Regions from separate parts of the Burkholderia sp. BCC1977 genome, predicted to be linked through region 1. Evidence: predicted binding sites of a transcription regulator. Region 1 holds the regulator's gene; the other holds the start of a gene.
What was found. The regulator LexA, encoded in region 1, represses DNA repair genes until DNA is damaged. The targets are predictions, from matches to a motif close to ACTGTATNNNNATACAGT.

Region 1 (7,556 bases):
TGTCCGGATAGCGATCGAGCGCCTCGGTCGAGATGCCGAGATCGGCTTCGCCGTTCAGGATCATCTGCGCGATCTGCTGCGGGCTGCCCTGGCGCAGCGCGAGATGCACCTTCGGGAACACGTCGGTGAACTGGCGAATCACCTTCGGCAGCGCGTAGCGCGCCTGCGTGTGCGTCGTCGCGACGACGAGATGGCCGCTGTCCTGGTCCGCGAACTGGCGCGCGACGCGGCGCAGGTTTTCCGCGTCGAGCAGCATCCGCTCGATCAGCTGGTGCACGGCCTTGCCGGGCTCCGTGAGCCCCGTGAGCCGCTTGCCGCGCCGGATGAAGATGTCGACGCCCAGTTCGTCCTCGAGGTCCTTGATCTGCTTCGACACGCCCGACTGCGACGTGTACAGCACGTTCGCGACTTCCGTCAGGTTCATGTTCTGGCGCACGGCTTCGCGCACGAAACGCAATTGCTGAAAATTCATGGGTATGCCTCTTAGGCTGTCGTTGTTCGAATGTCGATCCGGAGCGGTATCCGCTCTCTTCTCTTTACCGGGTTCGGGCGTCAGTGTGCGGGAAATACGCGGACCGCGCGCGGCACGGCCGTCGCGCCGTCGCCGACCTGCAGCGCGAGCGCACGCCACGCGTCGCGATCGAGTTCCGCTTCGAGCGCGCCGCCGGTGCGCGCTTCGAGCTCGACCCGCACCGAGCCGCCGAGCGGGATCACGCGGCGCACGTCGACCGCGATGCCGTCGCGATGGCCGTCGTCGGCCGGCCACAGCTGCAGGTCGTGCGGCCGAACGTACGCGTTCGCGGGCCCCGCGAAATCGGCGTCGACCGCGATCGGCGCGGCCGCCCCCTCGGCGACGAAGCCGCGCCCGGCAACCGTGCCCGGCAGCCGGTTCGCCGCGCCGAGGAACTCGTAGACGAACGCGCTTTGCGGATGATCGTAGACGTCCTGCGGACTGCCGACCTGCTCCACGTGACCGCGGTTCAGCACGACGATCCGGTCGGCCACTTCCAGCGCCTCCTCCTGGTCGTGCGTGACGAAGATCGTCGAGATGTGCAGGTCGTCGTGCAGGCGCCGCAGCCAGCCGCGCAGCTCCTTGCGCACCTTCGCGTCGAGCGCGCCGAACGGCTCGTCGAGCAGCAGCACCTTCGGCTCGACCGCGAGCGCACGGGCCAGCGCGATCCGCTGGCGCTGGCCGCCCGACAGCTCGGACGGATAGCGCTGCGCGAGCCAGTCGAGCTGCACGAGCTTCAGCAGCTCGTGCACCTTGTCGCGGATCACGGCTTCCGACGGCCGCTCGCGGCGCGGCTTCACGCGCAGCCCGAACGCGACGTTCTCGAACACGGTCATGTGACGGAACAGCGCGTAATGCTGGAACACGAAGCCGACCTGTCGATCGCGCGCGCCGACCGACGCGACGTCGAGCCCCTGCAGCACGACCTGGCCGGCGTCCGCGTGCTCGAGGCCCGCGATCACGCGCAGCAGCGTGGTCTTGCCGCAACCGGACGGCCCGAGCAGCGCGACGAGCTCGCCCGGCGGGAAGTCGAGCGACACGTTGTCGAGGGCGGTGAAATCGCCGAAGCGCTTCTGAAGGTGACGGACGGTGATACCCATTCTGGTTGCCTCTTTACGATTTCGACGAAATGGCGGCGACGGGGCCGGCATGAGCGGGAACGTCATCGCGTGCGCCGGCCAGTTCGGCGGCGAGGTGACGCTCGGCGAGCAGCTTCAGCGCGAGCGTGACGAGCGCGAGCAGCGCCAGCACCGATGCCACCGCGAACGCCGCCGCGAAGTTGTATTCGTTGTACAGGATCTCGACATGCAGCGGCATCGTGTCGGTCACGCCGCGGATGTGGCCGGACACGACCGACACCGCACCGAACTCGCCCATCGCGCGCGCGTTGCACAGGATCACGCCGTACAGCAGGCCCCACTTCACGTTCGGCAGCGTCACGCGCCGGAAGATCTGCCAGCCCGATGCACCGAGCACGCGCGCGGCCTCTTCCTCGTCGGTGCCCTGCGCCTGCATCAGCGGAATCAGCTCGCGCGCGACGAACGGGAACGTGACGAAGATCGTCGCGAGCACGATGCCCGGCACCGCGAAGATGATCTGCACGTCGTGGTCCTGCAGCCACGGCCCGAGCCAGCCCTGCGCGCCGAACAGCAGCACGTAGACGAGGCCCGAGATCACCGGCGACACGGAGAACGGCAGGTCGATCAGCGTGGTCAGCAACGCCTTGCCGCGGAATTCGAACTTCGCGATCGCCCACGACGCGCACACGCCGAACACGAGGTTCAGCGGCACCGCGATCACGGCGACGGTCAGCGTCAGCTTGATCGCCGACCATGCATCGGGATCGGCGAGCGATTCGAGATAGAAGCCGACGCCCTTGCGCAGCGCCTCGAAGAACACCGCGGCGAGCGGCACGACGAGGAAGAACGCGAGGAACGCCAGCGCGACGCCGATCAGCAGCCAGCGCACGGCGCGCGGCTCGCTGACGGGATCGAGCTGCTTCGCGGCGCGCACGCGCGCGGCGGACGGATTGTTCAGCACGGCACCGGACTCCTGGCTCATTGCTGGCCTCCTGCGGCGGCGGCAACGGTGACGGTCGCGGGCGCGGGGCCGCTCGCGCCCTTGCTCGTGCGGCGCTGCAGATACCACTGCAGCGTGTTGATCAGGAGCAGCATCAGGAACGACACGACCAGCATCACCACCGCCAGCGCGGTCGCACCCGCATAGTCGTACTGCTCGAGCTTGGTGATGATCAGCAGCGACGTGATCTCGGATTTCATCGGGACGTTGCCGGCGATGAAGATCACCGACCCGTACTCGCCGAGCGCGCGCGCGAACGCGAGCGCAAAGCCGGTGAGCAGCGCGGGCAGCACGGCCGGCAGCACGACGCGGCGGAACGTCAGCCAGCGCGTCGCGCCGAGGCACGCGGCGGCCTCTTCCTGCTCGCGCTCGAAATCCTCGAGCACCGGCTGCACGGTGCGCACGACGAACGGCAGCCCGATGAAGGTCAGCGCCACCAGCACGCCGACCGGCGTGAACGCGATCTTGATGCCGAACGGCGCGAGATACTGGCCGACCCAGCCGTTGGTCGCATACACGGCGGCAAGCGAGATGCCGGCGACCGACGTCGGCAGCGCGAACGGCAGGTCGACGATCGCGTCGACGAGGCGCTTGAACGGGAACGTGTAGCGCACCAGCACCCACGCGACGAGAAAGCCGAATACCGCATTGATCACTGCGCCGCCGAGCGCGGCGGAGAACGTCAGCCGGTACGACGCGAGGACGCGCGGCGACGCGACGGCGGTGACGAACTGGTCCCACGACAGCGTCGCGGTCTTCAGGAACGTGGCGGCGAGCGGGATCAGCACCACGAGGCTCAAATAGGCCACCGTGATGCCGAGCGTCACGCCGAAACCGGGCAGCGCGCTCGGCTTGCGAAAGGTGTACGTCGTCATCGGATGCTCTTGCTGGGTCGTTGCTGCTCACGGGCCCGACGCAAACGCCGGCGCGGAGAGTCGCGCCGGCGGGCCGTCGGGGATGCGGCGCGCTGTCGTGGCGCGCCGCTGTCGTTATGGTTTGCTGCCTGGCGTTACTGCGGTTACTGCGGCTTGTAGATCGAGTCGAACACGCCGCCATCGGCGAAATGCGTCTTCTGCGCATTCGTCCAGCCGCCGAACGTGTCGTCGACCGTGTACAGCTTCAGCTTCGGGAACTGCTTCGTCAGGTCCGCCGGCACGTTCTTCGAACGCGGACGGTAGTAGTTGCGCGCCGCGATCTCCTGGCCCTGCGGGCTGTACAGGAAATTCAGGTAGGCCTCGGCCAGCTTGCGCGTGCCCTTCTTGTCGACCACCTTGTCGACCACGGCAACGGGCGGCTCGGCCAGGATGCTCACCGACGGCACGACGATCTCGAACTTGTCGGTGCCGAATTCCTTGATCGACAGGAACGCCTCGTTCTCCCACGCGATCAGCACGTCGCCGATCCCGCGCTGCACGAAGCTCGTCGTCGCCCCGCGCGCGCCCGAGTCGAGCACGCCCGCATTCTTGTAGAGCTTCGTCACGAATTCCTTCGCGGTCTGCTCGTTGCCGCCCGGCTTGTGGACGGCGTACGCCCATGCGGCCAGATAGTTCCAGCGCGCACCGCCCGACGTCTTCGGGTTCGGCGTGACGATCGAGATGCCCGGCCTGGTCAGGTCATCCCAGTCCTTGATCCCTTTCGGGTTGCCCTTGCGCACCAGGAACACGATCGTCGACGTGTACGGCGATGCGTTGTCCGGCAGACGCTTCTGCCAGTCCTTGTCGACGAGCCCCTTGTTGGCCAGCGCGTCGATGTCGTAGGCGAGCGCGAGCGTCACCACGTCGGCCTGCAGGCCGTCGAGCACCGAGCGCGCCTGCGCGCCCGAGCCGCCGTGCGACTGCTTGAAGTTGACCGTCTCGCCCGTCTTCGCCTTCCACGCCTTGCCGAACGCCTGGTTGAAGTCCTGGTACAGCTCGCGCGTCGGGTCGTAGGACACGTTCAGGAACGTCGTATCGGCCTGGGCATGCGTCGCGACGCCCAGCGCCGCCGCCGCGCCCAGCGCGAGTGTTGCGATCAGGCGGCCCACTCCGCCCACCAGCCCCGTATTGCGCTTCGCCATCCTTGGTTCTCCAGTGTTGTCGGTATTGCGATGTCGGGCCAGTCTAACGAACGGGTTACATGATTAAAAATAATCGTTCTTCATTTTTTAATACTCAAAAGTGCTAACGCAGACGGGACGGACGGTTGCGGCAGACGAACCGGCGTCCGGACGTCGCGAAATCGCGCCGGAACCGGCGCGATCGCGTCGAACCTCAAGTAACACTTGAAATTCGCGAAGTACTGTATAAAAATACAGCTCACTGTCTATCCATACAGTTCAGCCATGACCAAACTCACCGCCCGTCAGCAGCAAGTGTTCGACTTGATCCGCCGCGCGATCGAGCGCTCCGGATTCCCGCCCACACGCGCCGAGATCGCGGCCGAGCTGGGTTTCAGCTCGCCGAATGCGGCCGAGGAACACCTCCGTGCGCTGGCGCGCAAGGGTGTGATCGAGCTGGCCGCCGGCGCGTCGCGCGGCATCCGCCTGCTCGGCATCGACGACGCGCCACACCAGTTCACGCTGCCGCACGCCGGCCTGATGCAGCTGTCGCTGCCGCTCGTCGGCCGCGTGGCGGCCGGTAGCCCGATCCTCGCGCAGGAGCACATCTCGCAGCATTACGCATGCGATCCCGCGCTGTTCACCAGCAAGCCCGACTACCTGCTGAAAGTGCGCGGCCTGTCGATGCGCGACGCCGGCATTCTCGACGGCGATCTTCTCGCCGTGCAGAAGCGCACGGAAGCGAAGGACGGCCAGATCATCGTCGCGCGTCTCGGCGACGACGTCACGGTCAAGCGCCTGATGCGCCGGCCCGGCGGCCTCGAGCTGATCGCGGAGAACCCGGATTACGAAAACATCTTCGTCAAGGCCGGCAGCGCGGAATTCGCGCTGGAAGGCATCGCCGTCGGGCTGATCCGCTCGGGCGAACTCTGACAATCGGTCTCGCTGAGGAGAACATCATGGAACGCCTTTCCCGTCTGCTGCCTTTCCGTCAATTCGGTCGCCTGCGTCACCTGCGCGGCCGCACGCCCTGCGCGCCGCTGTCCGCCGCGGCGCCCGTGGTGAGCCAAGAAGTCGCAGTTGAACGGCAGGCGTCGCTGCTGCCGTCAGCGCTTCCCGCATTCGCGCGGGTCTCGCTGAACGCCGGCCTGAATCACGCTGAACCGGCACGCCGTGCGCCCGTGCGCGTCTATCACGGCCGCTCGCGCCTGATCATGGTCGGGACGATCGATGCCGTGTGCCGGATGATCGATCGCTGCATCGCCGAGGAACGATCGGCCACGCACGGCGGTCTCTGATTGCGGAACCTGTCCGCACCGGAGGCATCGTGACTGGATCGTCGGGCCGCGCGTGGCGGCTCAAGCCCCTGCTGATCGTCGGGCTGGCCGTCGCCGTCCTGGTGGCGATCGGCTACGCGTACGCATCGCCGTATGTCGCGCTCGGTCGCCTGAAATCGGCGATCGATGCGCGCGATGCGCAATCAGTCAGTGAATATGTCGATTTTCCGTCGCTGCGCATCAGTCTGAAGCAGCAGGTCACGGAAGAGTTGATGCGCCGGATCGACGCGGTGAAGAAGGACAATCCGTTCGCGGTGATTGGCGCGCTGATCGGATCTGCCTTGATCGGCCCGCTCGTCGATGCCTATGCGACACCGGAAGGGGTAGCGGCGCTGATGAGCGGCATTCCCCCGCGCGGCAATCCGGGCGAGCGGCCACCCGACTGGTCGGGCCAGCCGTCCGGTGGTGCGCCGGGCAATGCACCGGCCGCGCCGCCGGCCAATCCGGCAAGCGCCCCCGTACCGGGCAGCAATGCCACCGCCTCGGCCTCGGCTGCCTCTGCGCCGGCACCCGCGCCGGCCAGCCCGGGCGCCGCCGCGGGCCATCCGCAGCAAACGAGCGCCAGCTACCGGAATATCGATGAATTTGTCGTGACTTACCAGCGCAGTGCCGACGGCACACGCTATGCGGCGATCTTCCACCGCTTCGGCCTGTTTTCGTGGAAGCTGTCCGCGATCAACCTGCACGCGTGAGCGGTCGCGATCGGGGTCGATGCCGCTGACACGGCATGGCGAGCAACCGGCGCGGATCGCTGGACGACCCGCCCGGTCACACGATCACTGCTTCACTTTCCACTCGAGGTGGCCGCCTCTCGTTCGCGCGCGATCTCGGCTTTTTGCTCTTCCGCCGACGAACACGCGACCAGAATGCTGCAGTTCACGCGATCGAGCAGTTGCGTGTTGCCCGACCCCATCCACCATCTCGACAACCCGCTGCGGCACCGATGGCCGACGACGACGAGGTCGGCCTTCAATTCCGTCGCGAGATTCGCGATTTCGTCGATCGGATAGCCGAAGGCGAAATGGCCTTCCGCCTGAACGCCGCGCTCGCGCAGCCAGTTCACGCCTTCCTGCAGGATCTCGCGCGCGGTTTCCTCGAAGCGGCCGCACGCGACGTCGGTCAGCAACCCTGCGCTTTGCGCGATGCTCGAGCGCATGTCGACGACCGACAACAAATGCGTTTCCGCCTTCAGGTCCAGCGCGAGATTGGCGCCGCACCGCAGTGCCTTGCGTCCTTCGAGCGTGCCGTCGTAGCACAGCAGAATCTTGTTGTAGCTAGCCATGAAACCTCCCTGTCGCGACTACGTACCCTATGCACTCATCATGGTGCGCCGCAATTCCGGACGCAAGGGATGGAAAACGCTGATTCGCCACGCGAGGCGCGTCGGCGATGATGCGGTGCACGATCCGTGCGCGCATGCACCGTGCCGCGCGGGCATGCCCTGAAGAGACGCAGCCGATGCACTAGAATGGCCCGTTCGTGCCGCCGACGTGCGTTCGCCTCGGTCATGCCCATGTGACACGCATTCGCCCGATCCGTTCGCATGCGTGCCCGTCCGGCCGGCCGCGAAACGCGTCCGCGCCCGCTTACAACG
Region 2 (7,556 bases), on a different contig from region 1:
ACGTGATCGAGCTCGCCCTCGCCGCACGCCTTCAGCAGCGGGAACACCGTGCCGACCGTCTTGCCGATGCCGGTCGGCGCTTGCGCCATCAGGCAGCGTTCGTCGCGCGCCGCGCGATAGACCGAGACCGCCAGCTCGCGCTGACCGCTGCGGAACTGCCCGTGCGGAAACGTCAGCGCACGCAGCGCCGCATCGCGGGCCGCGCGATGCGCGGTCTCGCGCTCGGCCCAGCCGACGAAGCACGCGCATTGCTCGGCGAAGAACGCGGCGAGCGCGCTTGCGCTCAGCGTCTCGGTCAGCACGGTCTCACGCTCCGACACGATGTCGAAATACACGAGCGCGACGTCGATTTCCGCGAGGCCGCGCGCGTCGCACATCAGGTGCGCATAGACCTTCGCCTGCGCCCAGTGCAGCGCGCGATGATTGGCCGGCATCGCGTCGAGGCTGCCGCGATAGGTCTTGATCTCCTCGAGCCGGTTGGCGACGGGATCGTAACCGTCGGCGCGCCCGCGCACGGTGAGCGTGTCCCACGTGCCGGTCAGCGCGATCTCGGTTTCGTAGCGCGCGCCGCGCTTCGACGTGACGGCACCGTGACCGGCAATGCCTTCGAGCGCGGTCGGCGCGGGCGTGAAGCGCAGGTCGAGATCGCCGCGCCGCGCGGTGAACTCGCACATCGCCCGCACCGCGACGACATAGCTCATGCGGACAGCCCCGCCGCTTCGGCCTGCGCGACACCGGCGCCGGCCCACTCGACATCCACGACGCGCACCGGCATGCCGTGCGCGATGCAGTACGCGAGCCAGCGCGTCTGGTTGTCCTGCAGCCGGTCGCCGGGGCCCTTCACCTCGATCAGTTCATAGCGCCGCTCGCCGGGCCAGAAACGGACGAGATCGGGCAGCCCCGAGCGGTTGCCGCGGATATCCGCGAGCAGGCGTGTGAACCACAACCGCAGGTGCTCGGGCGGCAGGCAGGCCAGCGCCTCGTCGAGCAGTGTGTCGGTCAGCACGCCCCAGAACACGAACGGCGATTGCAGCCCCATCTTCGTCGCGTAGTGCCGGCGGATCGTGTCGCGGTACGCGCCCGAATCGAGTTGCGCGAAACAGGCGGCGAACGCGTCGGTGCGGCGCACCGCGAAATCGGGTGCGTGCAGGTCGGCCGGGCCGCGCTGGAACGGGTGAAAGAACGCGCCGGGCACGGCCGCGAACACGGGCTCCCAGCACAGCAGCCCGAACAGCGAATTGATCAGCGTGTTCTCGACGTAGTGAACCGGCGCATCGGGCCGGGCAAGATGGTCGCGCACCGCAAATTCGACACTGACGAACGCGTCGGGGCGCGCCAGCACGAGCGTTTCGCGCGGCACGTCAGGCGCGCTGCCCGCGCGTTCGACCCGCTGCCCGAGACGGCGCTGCAGGCGCGGCAGCATCCGCTCGACGCGCTGGCGTTCTTCGTCGCTTTCGAAGCCGCCGCGCGCATCGAGCGCCAGCGCGAGCGCATCGTCGTCGCGTCCGCAGCGTTCGAGCACGCGAATGCGCCGGTGCCGGCTGCCCGGCCACGCGCTGCGCGCATACGCGTCGAGCGCGGCGGTCCAGTCGGCGCGGCGTTCGCAGGTCTGGCCGAGCGTGAACAGCAGCTTCGCGCGACGCGTCGCGAGCCACGGCTGCGCGCAGCCGACCGCGTCGATCGCCTGCAGCAGATCGTCGAACGGCAGGTCGTCGGGCCACGCATCCAGTGCTTCGCGGCAGGTCTGCAGCGCGAGATACGTATCGACGTCGTCGCGCTGCTGGAACGCGCGCGACGACGGCGCGAACGGCACGCTTTCATACTGGAACACGCCGAGATCGGCCAGCACGAATTCGCTCCAGTCGTGATGAAGATTGCCGAAGAACATCAGCCGCAGCCGGTCGCACAACGCGCCGACCGTCACGCGCAGCACGCGATCGTCGGCCTGCGCGCACCACGCGTCGAGCGGTTGCGCGACGTCGTGCGCGGGGCGCAACCGTTCGAGCCACTCGGGCTTGCGCTCACCCGCGTGCGCGGCGAGTGACGGGAACACCGTCAGCAGGTCGGCCTTGGTCGACAGCGCGAACAGTTCGTCGAGCGTGAGCGCGGGTGCCGGATCGACCCAGCCGAGTTCGACGAGCGGCGCGGCCGCGTCGAGCGTGCAGCCGATTTCGTCGTACACGAGCTTGCTCGCGCGGAACTCGGTGCCGCTGCGCATCAGCATCCGCACGAGCAACGCACGCGACGCTTTCGGCAGTTGCGCGAAATGCGCGAGAAACGCGTGTTCGCTCGCGTCGAACAGGTCGTCGTAACGCTCGCCGAGCCAGGCCAGCGCGCGTTCGAAATTGGTCAGGTAGTAAAACGCCGGGGGCGTCGGCGATGCAGGCGTCACGGGGATTGATCACTGTACGTTTGTACAGGTCCGAATCATATCAAATGTGACGACGAATGCCGCACGCTCCCGTGCCAACCGGCCGTCCCACCGGCCAGGTTCCGGTCAGAACTGGTAATTCACCGACATGTCGAACACGCCGTTCGTCGACTGCTGCGTGATCGGGCTGCGCCTTGCGCGGCCGACGAGCTGTTCGATCGCGCCGTCCATCGTCACGAACCAGTGCTTGTTGACGAACCAGACCATCGTCACGCCGGCGCCGAACGACTTCATCCCCGCGCCCGACGAATAGGCCGGCAGCCCCGAACGCGCGGCCGCTCCCGGGTTCACGCCGAACCAGCCGTTCAGGTAGCGCGAATCGGCGAACGACACGGTCGGCCCGGCGAACCAGAAGAACTGCTCGTTGCTGCCCGGCATCGGCATGTACGCGGAGAAATCGCCGACCCAGCCGTTCGAGCCGCCGATGCTGCGCCGCACATCCGCACGCAGCACGAGCGGGAAATCCTTCGAGATCACGTAGTCGGCCGCGAGCTTCATCACCGGCGCCGCGTTGATGTTGTCGAGCCCGTTCTGGTGGTCGAGATCGTCGGCCGAGCGGCGTCCGAGGTCATAGCCGACCGACAGGCTCACGCGCCAGTTGGGCCCGCGCAGCACGTTCGCGCCGAGCCCCTCGCCCGTCGACAGGAAGAACAGGTCGCGATAGCGCACGTCGAAATTCGGGCCGCCCATCACGCGATAGCGGTCGGAACCCGCGTAGCGCGGCTGCAGCGTCATCGCCGCGCCGACGCTGACCTGCCACGTCGGGACGGTCGGACTGAACAGTTTCTGCAGCGGGACGCCCGCCGAGTATTGCCATTCGCCGAGCGGCGAAGGGGTCTGCGCCGACGCGTCCCGGGCACCGGCCGCCGCCAGCGCGGCGAAGGCCGACAGGCCGGACACGAACCGGCGGGTGCCGGGCGACAACAACGGGCGGGCAACGGTCATCAAGGCGATCTCCGTCGGTTGCACGAAACGAACCTGAGGGAAAGCGCGTCGCGGCCTGATCGGCTGCAACGAGAGGCAGCCGACGGCGCGAACGTAGCGTGCGCTGAATTGTGAACATCCTACGCGACGCACGCGAAGCCGCAAAGCGCCCGTTGAGCACGGGCACTTTGCCGAATTCCGGTACGAACCGGCGCAGGGTTGCGGAATCAGAAACGCTCGACGTGATAGTCGCCCGCGAGCGCGGCCGGGCTGCGCTTCGCCATCATGCGCGAGAAGCCGTCCGCGAGACGTCCGAGCGCGAGTTGCTTCTGGCTCGCGTCCCAGTGCGTGTAGGTGTCGTAGGCGGCGTCGTCGAACGACACCGTGACGGCGACCGGGCGGCCGCTCGCGCGAAAGCCGATATGCAGCACGCCGCCCGGCAACTCCTCGATGTGATAGCGCAACGAACGCGACTCGAAATAGCGGCCGAGCACCTGGGCGATCGCGCGCTTGTCGGGCGATTGCACGTGAATGTCCATGATGGTCCTCCTTGCAGTGATCGCGCGGCCGGCCGGGGTTCGCTGTACCCGCCCGGCATCCGCATCGGCAGCGGCCGCGACGGCGGATCGCCCTGCGGCAGGCCCGGGAGCACGGGCGGATCGACGGGATCGTCGCGCTCGGGCAGCGTCGGGTCGGGATCGACGTCGGGCGTCGGCTCGGGACGGTGCAGCATGGATCGCGTGCTCATGTCACTCCTGCGCGGCGGCTCGCGCGTGTCGATTGGCACGGCGAGCGTGCGCAAGCAGCGTGCCTGCCCGGCGGGGCGACCGCGCACACGGTCAGGCGTCGCAAGCCGCCACACCCGCCACGGGGTGCCCCCTTCGGCGGCGCGCCGTGCCGCGAGCGCGAACGGATCGGACGGCGCGCATCGCGCGACCGGCGCCCGCCGTGCGCTTTCCGGCCCCGCGCAGACGGCGTGGTTCAGTTCGCGAACCTCGTCCTTCCCGTCGAACCCGCGCCGCTCGGGCCGATGAACCCGCGATTCGCGCTGCCATGTGTCGATACGTCGATACGCTCGCGCGCATCACTGAAATCGCCGCCGCACGCGTTCGCGTCGTAACGTATCCTGTCCCTGGGTTCATTCATCACGATGTCGTCTCGTCCACGCCGGCGGCGGGCGGGCCAAGTGTGCGCCCGCCCGGCCGGCTCGACGGCTGCAAGCGTCACGCCGTCCCGCGCTGCGCGGGCACGACGCTTGCACTCGTCGTTACCCGTAAGGAGGTTCGATCATGACCGTTTCCGCCCCCGGCCGCCGCGATGCCGTGTCACCGGCTGCCGGCCTGCTCTCTCAAGCCACGTCGCGCAAGCCGTCCGACGACAAGACGGAGGAACGTATCGACGAAGGGCTCGAGGAGACGTTCCCGGCCAGCGATCCGCCCGCCGTCGGCGGCGCGACCCGCATCGACCCCGCCAGGCCGTCCGGCGAACGCGAACGTCGCGCGCCCGACGCCCCGCCACCGCCCCGCGATCACGGCTGACGGCGGCACCCGGCCCGCGATGCGCGGCAGCGTCGCGCCGGGCCGGCCCAACCGGAGTGAACAGATGAAACGCATCGAACGTGCATGGCACGAAGTCAGCGGCGCCGCGGGCATCGCGGCGCTCGCCGCGATCGAGAGTGCGCTGGTCCTGGCAATCGTCGTGATGACGGGTGTCGGCCACTGAGCGTCGCTCGCGACCCGGCCGCGGCTGCCGCCGTGGAAGATGTACAAGCCGGCTGGCAAATTTCTCCGTGGCCCGGCCGCGCAGGCCCCGCCTGTGCCGATTGAACGCGGCACGCGTCCTGCTCCCGCATCGTCTCCCTCACGAAGGAGGCGTTCATGTATCGCGTCAACGAAATCATGTCGCGCGACGTGGTGTGCGTCGCGCCGACCGACACGATTCGCCATGCGGCCGAATTGATGCAGCGCTTCGACATCGGCGTGCTGCCGGTCTGCGACGACACCGGGCTCGTCGCGATCGTGACGGACCGCGACCTCACGGTGCGTGCGCTGTCGAACGGGCATGCGTCCGATACCCCGGTGAAGGTCGTCGCATCCGCGCCGGTGCAGTGGTGCGTGGAGGACGACGGCGTCGGCGACGTCCAGCAGCGGATGGCCGACGTGCAGTTGCACCGGATGCCGGTGCTCGATGCCAACCGCCAGATCGTCGGCATCGTGTCGCTGGGCGACATCGCGACACGCGCGGGCGGTCCGGCACGCGACGAACTGGCGAATACGCTCGAGGACGTGTCCCTGCCGCGCCGCCGCTGACCGGCCCCGCGTCAGCGACGCCGCCCCGCTCCGGCCGCCTCGCCGGCGCGCGACACGTCGACGATCACGCCGGCCAGCGTCGGCATGTCGACCGGCTTGCACAAATACGCATCGAAGCCGGCGGCCATCACGCGCTTCCGGTCCGCCGTGCCCGCATGCGCGGTCACCGCGACGACGGGCAGGCGCGTGCCGCCGTTCGGCAAATGGCGAATGTGGTCGAGCAGCCAGAAGCCGTCGCCGTCCGGCATCGCGAGATCGGACAGCACGACGCTCGGGTGCTGCCGCGCGACCACCTCGAGCGCGTCGTGCCCCGATTGCGCGGTCGACACCTGGGCGCCCAGCGTTTCGAGCGCCGCCGCGAGGCTCGCGCGCGACGTCGCATCGTCGTCGACCACCAGCACGCGCTGGCCGTCGAGCGCGACCGCCGTCGATGCTCCGCTCGGCCGCACCGGGTGGCCGGTCGGAGCGTCGTCGCCCCATCCGACCGGCAGCATCACGGTCACGGTCGTGCCGCGCCCGGCGCCCTCGCTCGCCGCCGCGACCTCGCCGCCGTGCAGCCGCGCGATGTTGCGCACGATCGACAGGCCGAGCCCGAGGCCGCGTTTCGCCGACGCGGATGCGCCTTCCGGCCGGTTGAACGTATCGAACAGATGCGGCAGGCGTTCCGCGGAAATGCCCATGCCCGTATCGGCGACCGACAGCCGCACGCGCGCGCCGGCCCGGGTCAGCGACACCTTGATGCGGCCACCCGGCGGCGTGAACTTGATCGCGTTCGACAGCAGGTTCGACAGCACCTGGCGCACGCGCTCGCCGTCCGCGGAAATCACGCAGTTGGACATCGCGCACTCGGTCGACAGTTCGAGCCCGTTCGCCTCCGCGGTCGTCGCGAGTTCGCGCACCGCCTCGTGCACGACGCGCACGAGATCGACGGGCGTGCGCTCGAGCCGCATCCGGCCTGTCGCGAGCGACGAGGCGTCGAGCAGGTCGCCGACCATCCGCGCCAGCGACCGTGCGCTGCGATCGATCGCGTCGATCGCCTGCCGCTCGAAGCCCTCGCCGTCGACGCTGCGCAGCACCTCGACCCAGCCGTAGATCACGTTCAGCGGCGTGCGCAGTTCATGCGACACGGTCGCCAGCAGTTCGTCCTTCAGCCGGTTCGACTCGTCGGCCTGCACGCGCGCGTCGCGGGCGCCGCGCAACGAACGCAGGTTGCGCCGCTCGTCGCGGCGGCGCTCGTGCGCCTCGCGCAGCGTCATCGACAGCCCGGTGCAGTTGCCTTGCGCGTCGACGATCGGCGCCGCCGCGAAGGTGGCGCGAAAGCGGCCGCCGTCGTGGCGCAGGCACAGGATGTCGAGCGGGCCGGCGGGCACGCGCAGGTTCGCGAACGACGCGGGAACCGGATGCTGTCGCAACCAGCGCGGCGCGATCAGCGTCGTGACGTCGTGCCCGATCACCGCCGCGGCATCGAAGCCGAACAGGCACCGCGCAGCCGGGTTCCAGCTCGTGATCCGCCGCACGGCGTCGACGCCGACGATCGCGTCGGGCGATGCGTCGACCACGCGGCGCAGCAGAATGTCGTCGAGCGAGCGCGCCGCGGGCGCCGGTTCGCGGCGCGGCGTGCGTGCGCCGTTTTCTTCGGCATCCTCGGCCCCGCGCAGCCGATCGTTTGCGAGCAGCGGCTTGACGACCATCACGAGCACGCATTCGACGAAACCGATCGCGGCGAAGGCGCCGGCCTGCGCGAGCAGCGCGGGCAGCGGCACCTCGCGCCACCCCAACGCGCCGATCACGACCACGCTCGCGGCGGTCGCGGCCAGGCCGCCGCCGAACGACGTCAGCCAGGCCGCAGCCGCCACACCGGCGTAGAAAGGCAGCTGCGCAAACGGTGCATG

Region 2: the regulator LexA is predicted to act here: its motif matches at 2,404-2,421, upstream of U5771_RS14615 (VRR-NUC domain-containing protein).

The regions. Positions count from the first base shown of each region.
Region 1 is NZ_CAJPGQ010000009.1:146,189-153,744, forward strand. Features, by position in the region: gene U5771_RS10665 (CysB family HTH-type transcriptional regulator) at 1-472, opposite strand, end outside; gene U5771_RS10670 (sulfate ABC transporter ATP-binding protein) at 553-1,611, opposite strand; gene cysW (sulfate ABC transporter permease subunit CysW) at 1,625-2,572, opposite strand; gene cysT (sulfate ABC transporter permease subunit CysT) at 2,569-3,465, opposite strand; gene U5771_RS10685 (sulfate ABC transporter substrate-binding protein) at 3,609-4,646, opposite strand; gene lexA (transcriptional repressor LexA) at 4,911-5,558, shown strand; gene U5771_RS10695 (hypothetical protein) at 5,585-5,923, shown strand; gene U5771_RS10700 (DUF2939 domain-containing protein) at 5,953-6,654, shown strand; gene U5771_RS10705 (universal stress protein) at 6,747-7,244, opposite strand.
Region 2 is NZ_CAJPGQ010000014.1:117,628-125,183, reverse strand. Features, by position in the region: gene U5771_RS14620 (ATP-dependent DNA helicase) at 1-701, opposite strand, end outside; gene U5771_RS14615 (VRR-NUC domain-containing protein) at 698-2,392, opposite strand; gene U5771_RS14610 (MipA/OmpV family protein) at 2,498-3,376, opposite strand; gene U5771_RS14605 (hypothetical protein) at 3,583-3,894, opposite strand; gene U5771_RS14595 (hypothetical protein) at 4,645-4,893, shown strand; gene U5771_RS14590 (CBS domain-containing protein) at 5,233-5,664, shown strand; gene U5771_RS14585 (ATP-binding protein) at 5,676-7,556, opposite strand, start outside.